4 regions of the Nitratireductor sp. GZWM139 genome follow, and region 3 is predicted to be linked to each of the others. Evidence: riboswitches for the same ligand, from Rfam matches in the RefSeq annotation. Region 3 holds a riboswitch; each other region holds the start of a gene.
The links. A riboswitch is a leader RNA that binds a small molecule or an ion and turns the genes downstream of it on or off. The one in region 3 is predicted to bind cobalamin.
Positions count from the first base shown of each region.

Region 1: another riboswitch for cobalamin. It lies ahead of NDI72_RS08710 (LLM class flavin-dependent oxidoreductase); the one in region 3 lies ahead of NDI72_RS16590 (HupE/UreJ family protein).
Region 2: another riboswitch for cobalamin. It lies ahead of NDI72_RS04270 (ribonucleoside-diphosphate reductase subunit alpha); the one in region 3 lies ahead of NDI72_RS16590 (HupE/UreJ family protein).
Region 4: another riboswitch for cobalamin. It lies ahead of NDI72_RS03410 (TonB-dependent receptor plug domain-containing protein); the one in region 3 lies ahead of NDI72_RS16590 (HupE/UreJ family protein).

Region 1 is NZ_JAMQML010000006.1:3,569-5,761, reverse strand. Features, by position in the region: gene NDI72_RS08710 (LLM class flavin-dependent oxidoreductase) at 1-839, opposite strand, end outside; cobalamin riboswitch at 1,013-1,209, opposite strand; gene NDI72_RS08705 (DUF1330 domain-containing protein) at 1,443-1,865, opposite strand; gene NDI72_RS08700 (crotonase/enoyl-CoA hydratase family protein) at 1,871-2,193, opposite strand, start outside.
Region 2 is NZ_JAMQML010000003.1:24,552-26,744, reverse strand. Features, by position in the region: gene NDI72_RS04270 (ribonucleoside-diphosphate reductase subunit alpha) at 1-1,028, opposite strand, end outside; cobalamin riboswitch at 1,124-1,336, opposite strand; partial or broken gene NDI72_RS04265 (PLP-dependent aminotransferase family protein) at 1,427-1,603, opposite strand; partial or broken gene NDI72_RS04260 (amino acid ABC transporter ATP-binding protein) at 1,690-2,193, opposite strand, start outside.
Region 3 is NZ_JAMQML010000014.1:44,270-46,462, reverse strand. Features, by position in the region: gene cobO (cob(I)yrinic acid a,c-diamide adenosyltransferase) at 1-38, opposite strand, end outside; gene cobU (bifunctional adenosylcobinamide kinase/adenosylcobinamide-phosphate guanylyltransferase) at 40-576, opposite strand; gene NDI72_RS16590 (HupE/UreJ family protein) at 593-1,213, opposite strand; cobalamin riboswitch at 1,249-1,448, opposite strand; cobalamin riboswitch at 1,777-1,974, shown strand; gene cobW (cobalamin biosynthesis protein CobW) at 2,151-2,193, shown strand, end outside.
Region 4 is NZ_JAMQML010000002.1:206,011-208,203, reverse strand. Features, by position in the region: gene NDI72_RS03415 (ABC transporter substrate-binding protein) at 1-347, opposite strand, end outside; cobalamin riboswitch at 624-835, shown strand; gene NDI72_RS03410 (TonB-dependent receptor plug domain-containing protein) at 961-2,193, shown strand, end outside.

The sequences.
Region 1 (2,193 bases), on a different contig from region 3:
TCGGGCGTTCCCGCGATGGTGAAATCCGCCAGCATGGCGGCGCGATCACGCGGCGCAGGTGGCTGCATTCCACGCTCCAGCGCCCGTGCCGCGCGCCGTGCATTGAGCTTTTCCAGAAGCGCATCGACCCGCTCCATGGCCTGCGCCCGGGTCGGCGCGATCATCACGTAACGCGACAGCGATGAGGCGGCGAGCGGCGCGCGCGACCCGCCATGGCGATCAAGCGCTGCATGAAACACCGGCAACTGCCGCGCTTCATTGGGTTCAAGGCTCAAAAGAAGCGGAAAACCGTTCCTGGCGGCGATGTCGACCGTCTCTTCCGAGACGCCGGCGACATAAATCGGCGGATGCGGCTTTTGCACCGGCGGCGGCCCGACGGAGACGTTGGAAAAACGCCACGGCCCGCCATCCGCCGAACAATGCGGCTTCGTCCAGGCGTCGATCATGATCCTCAACGCTTCGGCAAACCGCCTTGATGCGTCATCGCGCGAAATCTCGAGCGCGGTGAATGTGCCGGGCTCGGTGCCGCGCCCGATCCCCACATCCACGCGCCCGCCGCTCTGAAAATCGAGCTGCGCGATCTGCTCGGCAAGCAGCAGCGGATGATAGAGCGGCAAAACGAGGATCGACGTGCCGAACCGCAGCCTCTCCGTCCGCGCCAGAACCTCCGCGCCAAGCAGAAGCGTGGACGGATAGGGCAGCGTTTCGCGACCGAAATGAAATTCGTTGAACCAGATGCCGCCGAAACCAAGCGCGTCCGCCCGTTCGACAAGACGCATCAGCGCCCGGTGGTCGCCAAGCGCGCCTTCGCGGGCAAAGCCTGCCAGATCAACGCGCATGGCGCGACCCGCCCGAATGCGGCGCACCACATTGGAACAATCGGCTCAGTTCGGCCTGCGCCGAAGGAAATCGGGAAACGGATCGGAGACGTGACGTCCCGATAGACGGACTCATTGCCGGCAAAGCGCCTGCATGCATTCTGGGCCTCCTGCCGGCGCACCTCGTCCGGCGTTCATGGTCTATGCATGAGGCAGGTCTCCTGACTCGCGGCTCGAACGTTCGGTCCGCCTTCCCGGCTTTCGCCAGTGGCATTGGAAAGAACTTGCCGCTTACAGTTGCGAGGGCAGTCCCGGAATTGGTCTGTCTGGCAGACCGCACCGGGTTCCCTTTTCATCCGCGAAAGGCGGAACCGCATGCGGCGGCGACCCTATCCGCGAAGGAACCGCGACGCAACCGCGAAAGGCGTTTGCGCGAAAGAACGGCCGACGCGTAGCTGGCTTGCCGCAACATGCACCGGTTCGCCAAGCCCACCATTCGCGCAAGCGATGAGGAGAGCGCCTCGATCGTGGCTTGCCCGGCAGCACGTGAAGTCGACCTATCTCGCCTTCGAGAAGTTCTACAAACTGCTCTAGGATCAGGGCTCTAGCAACCGGAAGTCGCCTTCAGCCCCCGGCGAAATTCACACCGCCGGGCTGCGGGGCGAAGCGGACGAGCCGACTGTCCGTAACGCCGGCCTGACGATGCGGCAGCGCTTCATGGTAGGCCGGGTCGCGCATCATCTGCGCAAACACGCCGACCGATGGATATTCGGCAATGAAGCAGATGTCCCACGCCTCTGCCTGCGGGCCGATCAGCATCAGCTCGAAACCGCCCCGCCAGACGATGCGCCCGCCCAACCGTTCCAGAACGGGCGCGCTGATCCGGCTGTATTCCGCATAGGCGTCCCGACCGCTTGCCACCCGGCCATCCGGATAATCCGCCCGCTCACGCAGCTTGATGAGATTGAGCATCTGGACCGGCCCCGGCCGTGCATCCGCCCGAAACGCCTCCCAGATCTCCTTGGTAAAACCGGTGTAACGCGTCATCTGCTTCACCTTCCCTGATAGACGGGCGTACGCCGTTCGATCCATGCGTCGAGCCCTTCATGCACATCTGCCGTCGCGCACATGCGGGCAAACTGTTCGCGCTCGATCAGAAGCCCCTCTTCAATCGTCGTGTTTATGCCCCGCGTCACGGCCGATATGATCCGGGCGGCCGCCAGTGGCGAATGCTGCAGGATGCGCTCCGCCAGCTCAAACGCCGCAGGAAGCAGATCTTCCGCAGGCACCACCCTGTTCACCAGCCCCAGCTCATGGGCGCGCTGCGCCCCGAACGTATCTCCCGTCAGGAGCAGTTCCAGCGCGCGCTTTCGCC
Region 2 (2,193 bases), on a different contig from region 3:
TAGAACTCGATGGCGCGCGCCTCACGGTCGATCTCGCGCACGGCAAGCCCCATGGCGACACGCATGAAGAACGCCTGCGGCAACTCGAACCGAATGCCCCCGGCATGCAGGAAATAGCGGTCGTAGAGCGTCTGGAGGCCAAGGAACTGGAAGTTCAGATCACGCTCGGGCCTGAGCGCCGCGCCAAGGCGCGCCAGATCGAAACGGGCAAGCTCGGGGTCGATGAGCTCGCTTGCAATGCCGCTCGCGATAAAGTCAGGGAAATAGCTTGCATAGCGCTCCGCCATTTCGGCCTGCGTCGCCTGCTCGGACCTGCCGGCCACAAAGGTAAGCGCCTCGCGCCGCAATTTGTCGAGCAGAAGACGCGCGGAGACGAACGCATAGTCAGGCTCCTGCTCCACCAGCGTGCGGGCGGCAAGGATGGGCGCAAGCGACAGCTCGTCCTGACGGATGCCGTCATAGAGATTGCGGCGGGTTTCCGTGAGGATCGGTTCGGCGGAAACGGTCTTGAGGCCGGCACAGGCTTCTTCGACGATTGCGGCAAGCCGCGCCTCGTCCAGCGGAACCAGCGTTCCGTCATCCGCCGTCATCTGCAGGGCGGATTGCGGGGCTTCCACACTGGCCGTCCCGGCGGCGCGTTCGCGGGCGCGCTCCTCGCGATAGAGCACATAGGCGCGGGCAACCCGATGATGCTCGCCGCGCATGAGGGCGAGTTCCACCTGATCCTGAATTTCCTCGATGTGGAACAGACGGTCGGCATCGGCCCGGCGCGTGAGCGCGGACACGATCTGTACGGCAAGCTCCTCGACAATTTCATGGACACGGCGCGAGCCAGCGGCGGTGGAACCCTCAACCGCCAGAAACGCCTTGGTCAGCGCCACCGCGATCTTGGCGGGATCGAACGGCGTGACGCCGCCACTACGGCGGATGACGCGGTAACCCGGTTCAGACGATGCGGTTTCGGTGTTTGCAGTGGAATGCGGAACCGTGGCGGTTCCATTGGTGTTTTGTGCTTCAGTCGCCGGCATGTAGACCCCCGTGGCGGTTGGACGGGGGCGCGGAGACATGCGGCGCGACGGCATTGCCGTGGCGACACACGCACCACCGGGACACCCCGCCCGTGGACGTTTATTTCGTCATGGCAGGTCTCCTGGCTCGCAGGTCATCACCGCTTTCCGGCCTTCCCGATGCGCTGGGGCATCAGTGACACAGAGTGAAAGCGGCTCGCTGCTTACAGTTGCGGGGGCAGCGCCGGCCTTGCCCAGAGGCGCACCGGCTTCCCTTTTCACTTCCGATCCCACGAGGAATCGAAAGAACCATAACCCCTACAGTTGGTATCTTCTGGATATATGAAGTCAATATATTGTTTCCGGGGAAAGCAGAAACAAACTGCTGGATTATTCGCAACGCCGCTTTGGGCATGGCTCTACGGCGCGCGTGTGATCTCCTCCAGAACGGAAAAAATCCGTTCATCGTCGCATTGAGCAACGTTGAAACGCAGGAACCCGCAGGCGGAGCCTGACAGGCTGAAGGCGTTTCCTGGCGCGAGCACCACGTCCCTCTCAAGCGCATGGCGGGCAAGCGTGGCCGCATCCAGCCCGTCGGTCACTGCCGCCATCATTCTGTGCGTGGCAGGCGCCAGATTTTCCGCCGGGCGCTCAGGCGCGCCGGCGGCAGTTGGTCAAGATCTCAGGCGAAACTCGACGTCTTGAGGAATTCGGCAAGGCGTTCGGTCTGCGGCTTCAGGAACATCACCTTCGGATCCCCCTCCTCGCCGATTACCCCCTGATTCATGAAGATGACGCGGGAGGAAACCTCGAAAGCGAAGCGCATTTCGTGGGTGACCAGAAGCATGCTCATGCCATCGGCAGCCAGATCCTTGATCACCTGAAGCACTTCGCCCACCAGTTCGGGATCAAGCGCAGACGTTACCTCATCAAAGAGCATGAGGCGCGGGTTCATGGCGATGGCGCGGGCGATGGCCACGCGCTGCTGCTGACCGCCGGACAGCTGGCCGGGGTAGTGATCCGCGCGCTGGCCGAGACCGACGCGCTCGAGCCATTTCTCCGCGACGCTGCGCGCCTCGTCGCGCGCCATCTTCTTCACCTTGATCAGGCCGAGCATGACATTGGATGCTGCGGTCATGTGCGGGAACAGGTTGAACTGCTGGAAGGCCATGCCCGTCAGCGCGCG
Region 3 (2,193 bases):
TTGTGGCGCCCGGCTTCGTTTGCGTCGATCTCTCGCATGTCACTTCACTTTCATAGGCAGGCCGGCAACCACCAGCGTGACGCTGTCGGCAGCGGCGGCGACTTTCTGGTTCAGGAACCCCGCCTCATCGCGGAAACGGCGTCCGAGCGGGGTTTCGGGCACGATGCCGAAGCCGACTTCATTGGAAACGAGAACCGTGGTTCCCTCTCTTGCGGCAAGAGCTGCAAGCAGTCGCTCGGCGGCAGGTTTTAGCTCATGGTCGTTCAGCATGAGATTGCTGAGCCACAGGGTGAGGCAATCGACCAGAACCGTTTCGCGGGCCGGCAGGGTTTGAAGCACCCCCGGCAGGTCGAGCGGGGCGTCGTGCGTCTGCCACGCCCCCTCTACTTCCCCCGGCCCCGCCAATGCCCCTTTGCGCCGCGCGCGGTGAATGGCGATGCGTTCGCGCATCTCGTCATCGAAGGCCTGGGCCGTGGCGATGTAGTGCCAGGGCGCGGGTGCGGCTTCGATCAGCGTTTCGGCATGGCGGCTCTTGCCGGAGCGCGCGCCGCCCAGAACGAAATGAAGTGAACGCATCGTCAGATCCGCCGGCTCAGCCGACAAGCTGTCCGGCAAGGAAGGTTACGCCGACACCGACAATGGCGGCGCCAGCAAGCCGGGGCTGCATGGCCTCAACCGCCCAGCCGCGCGAGCGGACGAGAAAATAGACGCCAAGCGCGATGGCGCTCTGTATTGCGGCAAGGCCTGCGAGATAGGCGATGAGCGGCGTCTGTTCGCTGCCGACAATGGCTTCGCCGAAGGCATAGCCATGGAACACGCCGACCACCAGGAACAGAGCGAAGACGAGCATGTGGCTTTCCACGGCCCGACCGCGCGCCAGAAGCCAGCCGCCAGCAAGAACGCTTGCCGCGATGACGATTTCGGCTGCCGGAAGATCGAGCAGCATCAGGTGCAGGCCGACGCCGACAAGCGAGCCGGCAACAAAGAGAAGCGGCGCGAAAAGGCTCATGCCGGCGACGGCGGCAAACAGGCCGGCAGCGACGATGAAGGCCAGATGATCAAGCCCGATCACGGGATGGGCGAGCCCTGAAACCAGCCCTTCGTAAAGGGTCGTGGGCGTCTGCCCGTCCATGGCGTGATGGGCCTGGGCGCTGGTTGCGAAGAGCGATGCAAAAGCGAATGCGGAAAAAGTGCGCAGGAAACGCGTGTTCATGTCCGGTCCTTTCCCCTCCACCCGAGGGTTACGGTGTTTCTTTCAGGCCGTCGGCAGGTTTCCTGGCTCACGGGTCGATGCGTTTTCCAGCCTTCCCAAGGCGTCATGCCTCAGTGGCTATCAGGAAAACGCTCTCCGCTTACAGTTGCGGGGGCAGCCGTGGTTTTGGCGCGATTGCGCCGCACCACGTTCCCTCTGGGTCCGCTTCAGCGGAACCGACAGCGGGCGGAGCATACAAGAATCGCCACGCCCCGCAAACGCTTTGTTGCCCACATTGACAGACGTGGCAGGCGAGCCGTAAATGCGCAGCAGACGGTCCTTCTCCCGCAATGGAGAGGGCCAGGGTCAGGACCTATCAATATGACCACAATGGTCGGCCTGATTTGTGCGGATACGCGAAGCAAGACAGTAGGAAGACTTCATGTCTTTCAAGGTCTTGCGACAAAGTTGCCCGTGCAAAACAGGCCGATCCGAAGGACGCTCGATAGACCGGCGATCTGCCGCGTCAAACCCCTTGACCGGGGAGAGGCCCCGCTCTGCGGGCTTTTCCTCGCATCTCTTGGTCTATCGAACGCCATTGCGGTCATATTGATAGGTACTGACCCTAGAGGGAATGCGGTGCGGGCCTTGCCCAATGCCGCAGCTGTCCCCGCAACTGTAAGCGGAGAGCGCACCTGACACGCCACTGGGGTTTGCCCTGGGAAGGCTGGAAAGCGCATCGACCCGTGAGCCAGGAAACCTGCCGTCTGCGAATGAAATCCTGACCGCCTGGCGGGTGTCCCGGGCAAGGAGTGTGCATTGTGACTGCTGACAGCGCCGCTGCGCGCCTTCTCCCGACCATTCATGGTGTCTCTGCCAGTACGCGGCCGCAAAAGGCCCGTGCGCCCCTCACCCGCGTCTTATCGTTCTCCACACTCCATCACCTGAAGGATATCCCATGACCACGAGTTTCGACCGGGTTCCCTGCACCGTCGTGACCG
Region 4 (2,193 bases), on a different contig from region 3:
CTCTCCAGAAGCCGGCCCTCAAAGGTGAAGTCGCGCGTGTATTTCACCAGCGGCTCAAGCGTCTGGCGCATGGCGTTCGCGATCTCGGACCAGTCGGCCGTGCGCGGGTCTTTCGGATCCTTGATGAACATGGCCACACGCAGCGTGCCGCCCATTTTGGGCTCCTGAGCGAGCGCATGGGTGGGTGCCGCAAGGCCGAGCATGCCGTAGGCGGCGGCTGTCGATGCGCCGAGTGCGCTTGCCAGCGCCAGGAACTCACGTCTGTCCATTTTTCCGACGCGCGCTTCGTTCGCCATTTCGGCGACGCGGGCTGGCACTTTCTCGCCATTGCTCTTGAAAAACGTCATCGACGCACTCCCATTTCTTGCCGTTATCAGTTTGTGTTCAGCATTTCCCATCGCGCCAGCGATGTCAAAAAACGACCGGGGCCAATGGTAAGTTTTGCAGGTTTTTCGACCGTTGAAATGACGAGTTTGCGACAAATGAGCCGTAAAACTGACAAATAGAGCCGATTTCGCAACAATTTCCGAAACCTGTACTGACAATACCCGCCACCTGCACCGTTATGGGTGGAACAGCCGTCCCACAGGCCGCAATTGACGCTGCCGGAGCCAGTTGGTAAGCGAATTTTGTTCGCTTGAGGTGCTCCGGCAGGCACTCGCATGCCGGGGAAAAGGGAACACGGAACGGCCCTGCATGATCAGGCCGCAGCCGTGGCTGCTCCCGCAACTGTGAGCGCCGAGGCTCCTCCTATGCCACTGGGTGCAATGCCCCGGGAAGGCGAGGAAGCCGATGAAGCGCGAGCCAGGAAACCTGCCTTGAGCCGTCACCGACCGGATGCGGGACGCTTCCGGGGCTGTGGATCTCGCAGTGGTGACGAAATGTCATCGCTGGCGGGGGACAGATTCAGACAGCCATCGCTCTCCAGCAAAAGAAGCAGCATTCTCATGGAGAGCACGCATGCCATCCAGACGTTATCGCACCCGGCTCCTGCTCAGCGCTTCGGCGCTGCTGACGGGCCTTTCAGCCACCATGGCGGGCGCAGAAGACTATGTGCTTGAAAAACTGGTCATCACGCCCAACCGCACACCGGCAGAGGCCTCCACCGTGGGGTCGACGGTGGACGTGGTGGGCCGTGAAGAGATCGAGGAACAGTCCCTGCCGCTGGCCGTCGAGTATCTCGACCTGCTGCCGGGTGTGAGCCTCTCATCGCCGGGTGGCGTTGGCGCAGAGGGCAGCCTTTCGATCCGCGGCGCGCCGCGCCGCTATGTGAAGACGCTCTATAACGGCATCGACATTTCCGATCCGACCAGCCCGCAGGTGCAGACGTCCTACCAGTATCTTCTGTCGGGCGGCCTGCAGAGCATCGAAGTGCTGAAGGGATCGCAGAGCACGCTTTACGGCTCCGATGCGATTGCCGGTGTGATCAGCCTGTCGACGCTGGGCGACATCGAACCGGGCATCGCCCATATCATTCAGGGCGAAGGCGGCTCGCACGGCACGGTCGGCGGCTCCTACGGTTTCAGGGCGGCGAACGAACAGTCGAAACTCTCCATCAACGCAACCGGCTACCGCACCGACGGCATTTCGGCTGCGGCTTCGGGCACGGAGCGCGATGGCTATGAGAACGTCACCTTCGACGTGAATGCCGAGCATGCATTTTCAGACGTGTTCTCCGTATTCGGCTCGGCGCTCTACATCGACGCGGAAGCCGAGTTCGACAATCAGGGCTTCGGCACCATTCTGCCGAGCGACAATCTGACGGCGACCAACCACAGCAAACAGCTGGCCGGCCGGGCCGGCTTCAATCTCGACCTGATGAACGGCCGCTTCCGCAACACGGTTTCCGTGCAGGCCTTCGACCTGGAACGCTCCATCACCGGCACCGCGTTCGACGGCTCTTATGACGGTCGCCGCTACAAGGCCGATTATCTGGGCGCATTCGACGTCAATGAATGGCTGACGGTTCAGGGTGGCGCGGATTACGAACGCCAGAGCGCAGTCTTTCCCGCCGGCATGTTCAACCCCCAGATCGATTCCGATTTCTGGATCGCAGGCGTCTGGGGCGAGGCCATTGCCACGCCGGTTGAAAACCTGACGCTGACAGCCGGCCTCCGGCAGGACGAGCACAGCGAATTCGGCGGGCACACCACATACCGGGCAACCGCCTCCTATCTCATCGATGCGACCGGA